2 regions of the Paenibacillus rhizovicinus genome follow, and region 1 is predicted to be linked to the other one. Evidence: predicted binding sites of a transcription regulator. Region 1 holds the regulator's gene; the other holds the start of a gene.
The links. The regulator LexA, encoded in region 1, represses DNA repair genes until DNA is damaged. The targets are predictions, from matches to a motif close to CGAACATATGTTCG.
Positions count from the first base shown of each region.

Region 2: the regulator LexA is predicted to act here: its motif matches at 2,421-2,434, upstream of GZH47_RS33560 (YolD-like family protein).

Region 1 is NZ_CP048286.1:6,587,441-6,591,824, forward strand. It holds gene GZH47_RS29390 (DUF5060 domain-containing protein) at 1-1, shown strand, start outside; gene GZH47_RS29395 (glycosyl hydrolase) at 28-1,059, shown strand; gene GZH47_RS29400 (hypothetical protein) at 1,289-1,870, shown strand; gene lexA (transcriptional repressor LexA) at 1,955-2,575, opposite strand; gene GZH47_RS29410 (LysM peptidoglycan-binding domain-containing protein) at 2,898-3,143, shown strand; gene GZH47_RS29415 (DUF896 domain-containing protein) at 3,329-3,535, shown strand; gene GZH47_RS29420 (aldo/keto reductase) at 3,639-4,384, shown strand, end outside.
Region 2 is NZ_CP048288.1:178,537-182,920, reverse strand. It holds gene GZH47_RS33585 (MBT domain-containing protein) at 28-345, shown strand; gene GZH47_RS33580 (hypothetical protein) at 352-576, shown strand; gene GZH47_RS33575 (hypothetical protein) at 540-788, shown strand; gene GZH47_RS33570 (dTMP kinase) at 785-1,456, shown strand; gene GZH47_RS33565 (5' nucleotidase, NT5C type) at 1,490-2,068, shown strand; gene GZH47_RS33560 (YolD-like family protein) at 2,083-2,394, opposite strand; gene GZH47_RS33555 (helix-turn-helix transcriptional regulator) at 2,648-3,028, shown strand; gene GZH47_RS33550 (hypothetical protein) at 3,101-3,283, opposite strand; gene GZH47_RS34475 (hypothetical protein) at 3,280-3,414, opposite strand; gene GZH47_RS33545 (hypothetical protein) at 3,480-3,626, opposite strand; gene GZH47_RS33540 (helix-turn-helix domain-containing protein) at 3,825-4,384, shown strand, end outside.

The sequences.
Region 1 (4,384 bases):
ACGTTAGTCGCGAGGAGAGGGAACCGGATGGCATATGATTGGGGACACCGTTTTCGAGTTGAACCGAAATTGATCGATCCGCAAGCGGATGATTGCGCGAAGAGGCTTATGGCTTACTTGTGCGATACTTACGGCAAGCGCATGTTGACAGGACAGCAGATCGGCGTCAATTCGACTCCGGAGATGGAAGTGATTCTTCGCGAGACGGGTACTTATCCGGCTGTCGGAGGATTCGATTTCATGAACGATTCGCCGTCCCGCACGGAACGGGGAGCCGTCGGAACCGATACTGCGCTTGCCTTGAAATGGTGGGAGGCAGGAGGGATCGTCACCTTCTGCTGGCATTGGAATGCGCCGAAGGATCTGGTCGATCTGCCGCCGGACAATGGCTGGCACCGCGGGTTCTACACATCGGCGACGACCTTCGATCTCGCTAAAGCGATGGCCGATCCTTCGTCAGAGGATTATGCGCTGCTGCTGCGCGATATCGATGTTATCTCCGGGCTGCTCTCGCAGCTGCGAGATGCCGGCGTACCCGTGTTATGGAGACCGCTTCATGAAGCATCGGGCAGCTGGTTCTGGTGGGGTGCCAAAGGAGCCGAACCATGCATTCAATTATGGAAGCTGATGCACGACCGAATGACTCGGCTGCATGGACTGCATAACCTCATCTGGGTGTGGAATGGACAAGCCAAGGACTGGTACCCGGGCGATGAATTCGTGGACATTATTGGGGAAGATATTTATTCGCCCGAACAGAACTATCAATCGAATGTCGAACGTTTCCGGCAGGCATTAAGCTATACGGAAGCAGCCAAAATCATCGCATTATCCGAGAACGGGCCGCTTGCCGATCCGGATCGGATGATTGCCGACGGCGCGCTCTGGTCGTGGAATTGTACGTGGTATGGACAATTTCTGCACAAGCAGGAAGACGGTCAGATCGTCGTTTCCGATCAATATACCGAACGGGAAATGTTGAACAACGTGTATCGTCATCCTTTCACCGTTACGCGCGACGAACTTCCCGATCTTAGAACGTATCCACTGCCTGAATAATACAGGTGGATGATGCTGCATAGTTAAATGAGATCTGCTAGTTTATAAGATTGCGGCGGTTTGTGAACGTTTAAGACGTTGCTGCAGAAGGCATCCGATTGGATCGGATGCCTTTTTGCGTTGAAAGGGAACGGGTCGATAGATGCTTGAGCGGCGGGCATATTCTCACTCGTAAGACATCTGCCGCATATGATGCCACATTAGGCTTAATGAAGAGGGTGAGACGAGTATGGGCGGTAAAAGCAATGCGAGGAGCGGAACGATTCGTATTCCCGGTTACATTCTCTCCCGGGTCGCTTCCATGATGATCCCCTTGTACAGCAAGATCGCTCGGAATCAGAGCTTTGCCTTGAGATGGTCGAAAGCAGTGAGGCAGGGAGATCTGGATACGCTGATCGCCATGTTCAAATCGGTTGCGCCGATGGCGAAGTACGACAGCTTCTCTGTGAACGGCATCGGTTATTTCATTGACTTTGCGTTCCCCGAACCGATTCAGCAATATTCGAACGGTACGACGATACCGCCGGGCACGACGCAGTTCACGTTCTCGACGCCTATTAATCGGGCTATATCGAGAGCCGTTCTTCCGTTCTACCGTAAGCTCGCGCGTTCGACAGCATATGCATCCGCGCTGGCCGAAGCGATCAACGCCAATCATGTTTCTCGCGTTCGCTGCCTTATTCGACAACAGGTGACAACGAAGGCATTGAAAACCATAGAGGTCCGTTTCTCGGGGGTGGAGCTGAACTTTAAATATACGAGCAGCACGTTCGCTTATCGTAATTTATTGTTCCGGGAAATCGTAGGTTAACGGACAAGAAGCGAACTAGCGAGAACGAGAAAGGGCAGCTACCGCGCTTGGAAAAGCCGGTGACTGCCCTTATTGATGCCGCATTTAGTGGATATCGCGAAAGAGTCCAATAACTTTGCCGAGAATACTGACATTGCGCAGACGGATCGGTTCCATCGTGGAGTTCTCCGGCTGCAGACGAATATGATCCTTCTCTTTATAGAAGGTCTTGACTGTCGCTTCGTCGTCTTCCGTCATGGCTACGACGATATCGCCGTTGGAGGCGTTCTGCTGCTGGCGGACGATTACGTAGTCGCCGTCGTGAATGCCGGCTTCGATCATGCTCTCGCCGATTACGTTAAGGATGAATACGGTATCGTCGCCGACTTTGTCAGCCGGAAGCGGGAAGTATTCTTCGATATTCTCCGTTGCGGTAATCGGTACGCCGGCGGTAACTTTACCGACGACAGGCACTTTGGCAATCGCGAGCGGGAACGGAAGTTCGTTGTCTTCGCCGTCCAAAATCTCGATTGCGCGCGGCTTCGTCGGGTCGCGGCGAATCAGGCCCTTCTTCTCCAAACGGTCCAGGTGACCGTGAACGGTAGAACTGGAAGCCAGTCCGACCGCTTCGCCGATCTCGCGAACAGAAGGCGGATAGCCTTTATCCCGAACTTCCGCCTTGATGAATTCTAGTATCGCCTGCTGGCGGTTTGAAAGTTTCGACACCGGAATCACTCCAAAGGTTCATTTGTGTAAAATTATAGCACAGAACCGGAGTTCGTACAAACATAAGTTCGAGAAACACAAGTTCGTATTTTCGTGCGAACAAACGTTCTAAAAGTTGTTGACTGCAAACGGATGTTCGTGTTATTCTGAGTTCACGATAACAGAACAAACGTTTGGGGTGCTGATCATGATGCAAACAATATCTTCATACTCAACTGCTTATAAAGAAAATTCTACTAAAGGACGTCAAGTCCGCGGTTCACGGAAAGACCGTGCTGTCGAACGCATACTCGTCCGGTTAGCAGGTGCTTCATTATTCTTTGTGTTGTTGTTCGTCGGTCTGTCCTTATTAACGGGACATGCCGACGGAGAACGTCCTGCCGAACCGAGCGCGGAAGAACAAGTCATCGTCGTCAATTCCGGCGATACGTTATGGGGAATTGCAAGCACGGTTCGTAAAGACGGCGAGGATATCCGCCGCACCGTATTCGACTTGCAGAAGCGGAACAATTTAAGCTCCAGCGAGCTGGAAGCCGGACAGACGCTTATCGTTCCTGCCGGCAGTTAATTGGCTTGGCATGCAATAGAGTCTTGAGACCGAACGGATGTCCGTTTCGGTCTCTTTCTATTTTGTCGGCAATCACTGCGCCGTTGCGCTTAGTAAGGGGGCTTTCGCCTTGACAATGGACGTTTAAAAATGTCAAAGTAAAGAATGTGATGTTGGCCAAAATGATGAGAGGAGCTATTCATAGAATGGAGAAAATCATCGCTCGAATTAACGAGCTTTCAAGAAAAAACAAGTCCGTCGGCTTAACGCCGGAGGAAGTGGCGGAGCGCGACGAGCTTCGTCGTATTTATCTGGACAATTTCAAGAGCAATTTCCGCAACCAGCTGGATACGATCAAGTGGGCGGAAGACGAAGAAGGCAATGACGGCGGCGGGGGTTCGATCAAGCATTAATCGATCAGCATGATCGTTTAACGGACGTGATATGCACCGGTACTTCGTACGATTGGACAGCAAGCGGTGCGCAACGTTACCTAATAATAGGAGGGGAACGCAAATGCAATATCGGCTATTGGGCCGGAGCGGGCTAGCGGTTTCGGAACTATGCTTGGGTACGATGACCTTCGGCAATACGACGAGCGAAGCGGATTCCATTACGATGATGCACGATTTTCTGGACCGGGGCGGTAATTTCCTCGATACGGCCAATGTGTACGTGCAAGGCCGTTCGGAAGAAATCGTGGGGAAAGCAATCAAGAATCGTCGTTCGGAAGTCGTGCTTGCCACGAAAGTCCGGATGATGACGGGAGAACGTCCGAACAGCGGCGGCCTTTCGCGCAAACATATCATGGATGCGGTCGAAGCGAGCCTGAAACGGCTGGATACCGATTATATCGATCTCTATCAGGTGCATGTTTGGGACCAGGCAACGCCGATTGACGAGACGCTTCGTGCGTTGGATGATCTGATCTCGGCAGGCAAGGTGCGCTATATCGGCTGCTCGAACTTCTTCGCCTGGCAGTTGATGAAGTCTCTGGCCGTCAGCGACCGCGACCGGTTTGCCAGGTTTATTTCCATTCAGCCGCAGTACAGTCTTGTCAGCAGAGAAATGGACCGTGAAATGCTGTCGCTCTGCCTGGAGGAGAACATCGGCATTATTCCTTGGGCTCCGCTCGGCGGCGGGTTCCTGACCGGACGCTACACCCATGAAGAGCCGACCAGCGGCCGTTTGACGTCGAAGCAAGGAGAAAGCTCCTGGGCGCTTCGTTCCTCGGACAAAAACTTTGCCATCCTTGAAGCTGT
Region 2 (4,384 bases), on a different replicon from region 1:
AGTAGGGGTTCATTGAGGTGAATCTTCATGGACCAAAACAAGTTCAAGAAATACCAGGTCGAGCAACTCGTGGTCATTATTGACCCGCTTTCACCATGCGAGAACCGCCTTGGCATTATCAAGCAAGCCGACAATGCCAAGATGCGGTACATCGTTGAGTTCGATGACGGATACAAGGATGGCTTCTGGTATCACCAGATTAAAGCATACCGCACCAAAGAGGAGCTGGAGGCTTTGATCGATTTGTCTCTGGCCTTGGGCCAACCTGCCAAGTGGCTATTTCATGACTGGCTATTCGAATTGAAATGCCGATTTGGCAACGACGAGAAAGACAACGAGGTGTAGCGGGGGATGAAGAAATTCAACTGGATGTACCTAGCCAAGCGTTTCCGGATCCTGGCGATCATGGGCGCCTTCTATGTTCTGGCCGAGGTTTTGAAGTGGCCAACATTCGCATTTATGTTGGTGATCTTCTTTTTGTTCTCGGATCTATCGGATATGGAAGATGAGATTGAATCAATCAAAGGGGACAAGGATCAATGGAAAGACTTCTTAATCAATCGAAAGCGTTTCTGAGCGTGCTGCAGTCGCAAATGACGGACGAGGACAAGGCGAAGTCACGGAGTATGGCAGAGGAGATGTTCGAGGAGATCAGCAAAATCGTCAACAAGAACAATGCCAACTGGATGACGACGACCAATGCCAGTATTGCCGTCATGCTTACCGTGCTGGAGCTTGCAATGGAGCAAGTCGAGGAACGTAGAAAACAGGAGGATGAAGACAAATGAAGATGACCATCATTGCCCTGGAGGGCCTCGATAAATCCGGCAAGCACACGCAAACGGAGCTGCTGGTCGAACGCTTGAGAGCTGAAGGATACAAAGTCGAGCAAAGCGAGTTCCACCGGTACGATACGCCGACCGGACAATTGATCCAACGCTGGCTCTACACAAGATCCGGCAATATGCCCGAGGGCATGGAACCTTACGACGTGGATCAGAAAACGATTGAGCTAATTATGGCGGCCGACAAACAGGCGCAGCAGAAATGGTTCGAAGAGCTCGACGCCGCAGGAACCGATGTGTTGATTCTGGACCGCTACGTTGGCAGCCAGTACGCATATGGTTTGCCGGCTAACAAAGCAGCTGATCAGAATCTCAAATACGGCGAGATTCACTCCTGGCTTCAAAGCCTGCTGCGGTTTGTCCGGACTCCGGATCTAACGATCCTGATCGATCTGCCGCCGAAGGAAAGCATCAATCGCAAAGGGAAACACGGTGGAAACGATCGGTATGAATCCGATTTTAATCTGCTGACCGACGTGCGCAGCATGTACTACGACCATATCAACACCCTTGTTCGTGGATCCTCAGCCATGGTGATGGGACAGCTGCCGGCTGAAGAGATTCACAAAGACATTTACAAGGAAGCAAAGCGGGTATTGCCTCCAGTTTAATGGGGGCTATACATAGCAGGGGAGGAGACAGCTATGCGGAAAATCGTAGGAGTAGACCTGGACACCACGTTGAATAACCTGGAACAGGTGTGGCTCGCCAAATATAATGAGAAGTACAATGACAGTCTAACAGTGGCCGACATGGCCAACTGGGACGTCACGACCTACGTGAAGCCGGAATGCGGCAAGGACATGTACAAGTTCTTGTGGGAGCCTGGATTGTTCAGAGACCTGGGCATCAAACCGAGCGCAGCTTCCATCATGGCGTGGCTGAACGACCACTACGAAGTGTTCATCGTTACGTCAGCGCATCCGAACGTCGTGGCCGACAAGTGGGCGTGGGTGGAGAAACATCTACCGTTCATCGACAGCTACCACTTCGTCCCGCTCCATCCCAAGGATCTCTTCCGGATGGATTACTTGATCGACGACGGACCGCACAACATTGAAGGATTCAGGGGAAAAGGAATCCTGATGGACATGCCGTATAACCAGTACCTGAAGAACAGGCACATCCGCTGCCGCAACTGGCTGGACGTCTTTCAATATTTCAAAGCCGAACTCAACCGTGACGGCCGAGAAGCATATGGTTTTGTGGCCGCCTCCGAATAGGGGCGGTTTTTCATTTATCCGACACCGATCACATCAGCCAGCTTGAACCAGGAACTATTCATCCGGATCTGCTGCAGCTGCGGATCAAACTTTTCAACGACGCCTTCAATGGATACATCCTCAAATGGGTCGAACAGAATCAGCTTCACCGGTTCACGATTAAACCTCGATGTTCCGATCGCCTGCGTAATAATCTCCCATTCCTGGTCATCGAGAAGGGGCTTTGCCCGGCGGCGGCTTTCGAGCTGATGCTTAGCGAGTGCAGCGCCGAACTCCGGAACAATGAACTTGGACGACCACACACCATTGCCATCTAATTTGCTCATAACAATCACCTCACGGCCATTATACGAGAACATATGTTTGCAATGCAAGTTTAATCTAATTTGAACATTGTCTAAAGTCTTCAACGTATAAATGTTCACCCGTTATTACCTGCAGTTCTGTAACGTCTCTAAGTTCAGTATCAAAGAAGTCTCAGGACCTATATGGACAAGGGTGGTGGAGATGGTTTATACTGGATTCACGTTGAAGATTTTAGACAGTGAATAATTAAGATTTAGGAGGGTGATAGATTGCATGGCGGAAAAACAGAAGAGAGAAAGTAGAGGGTTCATGCTCAAGCAGCGGGCCTTCCTGAAACTGTATCTCATTACATTGATGGAAAAGAAAAAAGCATATGGACTACAGATCCTGGACACGCTGACCGAAACGTTCAAGCCTTTCGGATACCAGCCCACCCACTCGGCCATGTATGAGGCCTTGTATGATCTTGTAGAAGACGGCATTTTACATAGGCAAGAAATCGTACCGCCGCATGACCGGTTCAAAAAACTGGTGTACTATCAGTTCACCGACGATGGCGCCGATCGGGCAGAAATCTATAAGAAGCAGCTGAAAGAGGAAATCGATCGCTGCCAGGGATTACTGCAGCAAGCACTGAAGGATAATTTTGGATAAGAAAAAGAGCGGCGACCCAATAGAGAAGGGTGCCGCTCTTTCTATACAACAATACAAAGCCCTGAAGGGCAGTTACAGTTTGTTGGCGATCATGAATGCGACCTCACGGATGTTCTCCACACGGTCACGTTCTTCCTTTACTACCTGCAGCGCCTGTTCGACGAGCTTCTTAACCTCCGGATCTGAAGTGGCACGATCAATCCGGAAGAGGGCGGTTTCGATTCGAGACATGCTTACCTTTTCTAGTTCCTTCATTTCGTATGCTCCCATTCTGCGGTAATTCCTTGACTCTCGAGATCCGCAATTTTATCGTCACGCAATTTTTCGCTGCCATGGAACGATTCATCCTGATGGCCAGCTGCATTAATCCAGTATACTCTGAACATCGCATCACCTCCAGCATGGAATGCAAAACATATTTCGTACCGTAATATGTTATACGTTATATTTTTTATTTCTTGATAGATTGATATTTTCGATAGGCCAGAGCTGTCGCTTTTTGCAAAGCCGGCACTCCATGTTTCACCAATTGCCTTCCGGCCTCTGCTGCAGCCACACGCCCAAGCGTGACAAGGATTTTGCCCGCAGGATGCATCATTACAACCCCCAAACTATTCTCAAAACATACCAAAACTATTTGTAAAATTAACACGAATCGTTTACTATTAAGACAAAGAAAAAGGAACCTTCTCACTTTGGCCGGTGGTTTAGGTTCCCTTTGGGGGTATTGCTATGCGATTTGATGCTTTTAGTATAGTCGATACCCCTACTATTTGTAAAGTAGGAGGGAAAAGAGTTGCATGAAAATTTCAAAGGATTCAGCATTCCAAGTGGCTTTACGCAGACTCCCAACGAGTTCTACGATCTGATCATGCGGAACGAGCTGAGCCTCATAGAGATCAGGCTGCTATCATTTATGATGCGTTTCACGTTCGGATGGCGAAAGGATGGCTATTGCCTCCAATTTAGCCTCAACGATCTCGTGAAGTACCTGGGCTTCGATAAGAAGCAAGCATCAAATGCCATCAAGCAGTGTACGGAGAAGGGCTACATAGAGCAAAACAACCTTCACGGCCATAATTTCTATCGCCTCGTGATGGATGAGACTACTCAAGTCGAGTGGACATACGATTTTGATTGGAAAAAAGTCGTCAACTGGGGTGAAATTGACAACCCCAGTAGTAAAAAGGACAACAGGGGTAGTAAAAAAGACAACCCCGGTGGTCAAATTGACAACCCCGGTGGTGGAAAAGACAACCCTGGTGGTATAAACGACAACACGGGTAGTGAAAAAGCCACCAATGACGGGGTAAAATTGACAACAGAAGGTAGTCAAAATCACCCCGACGAGGTTGG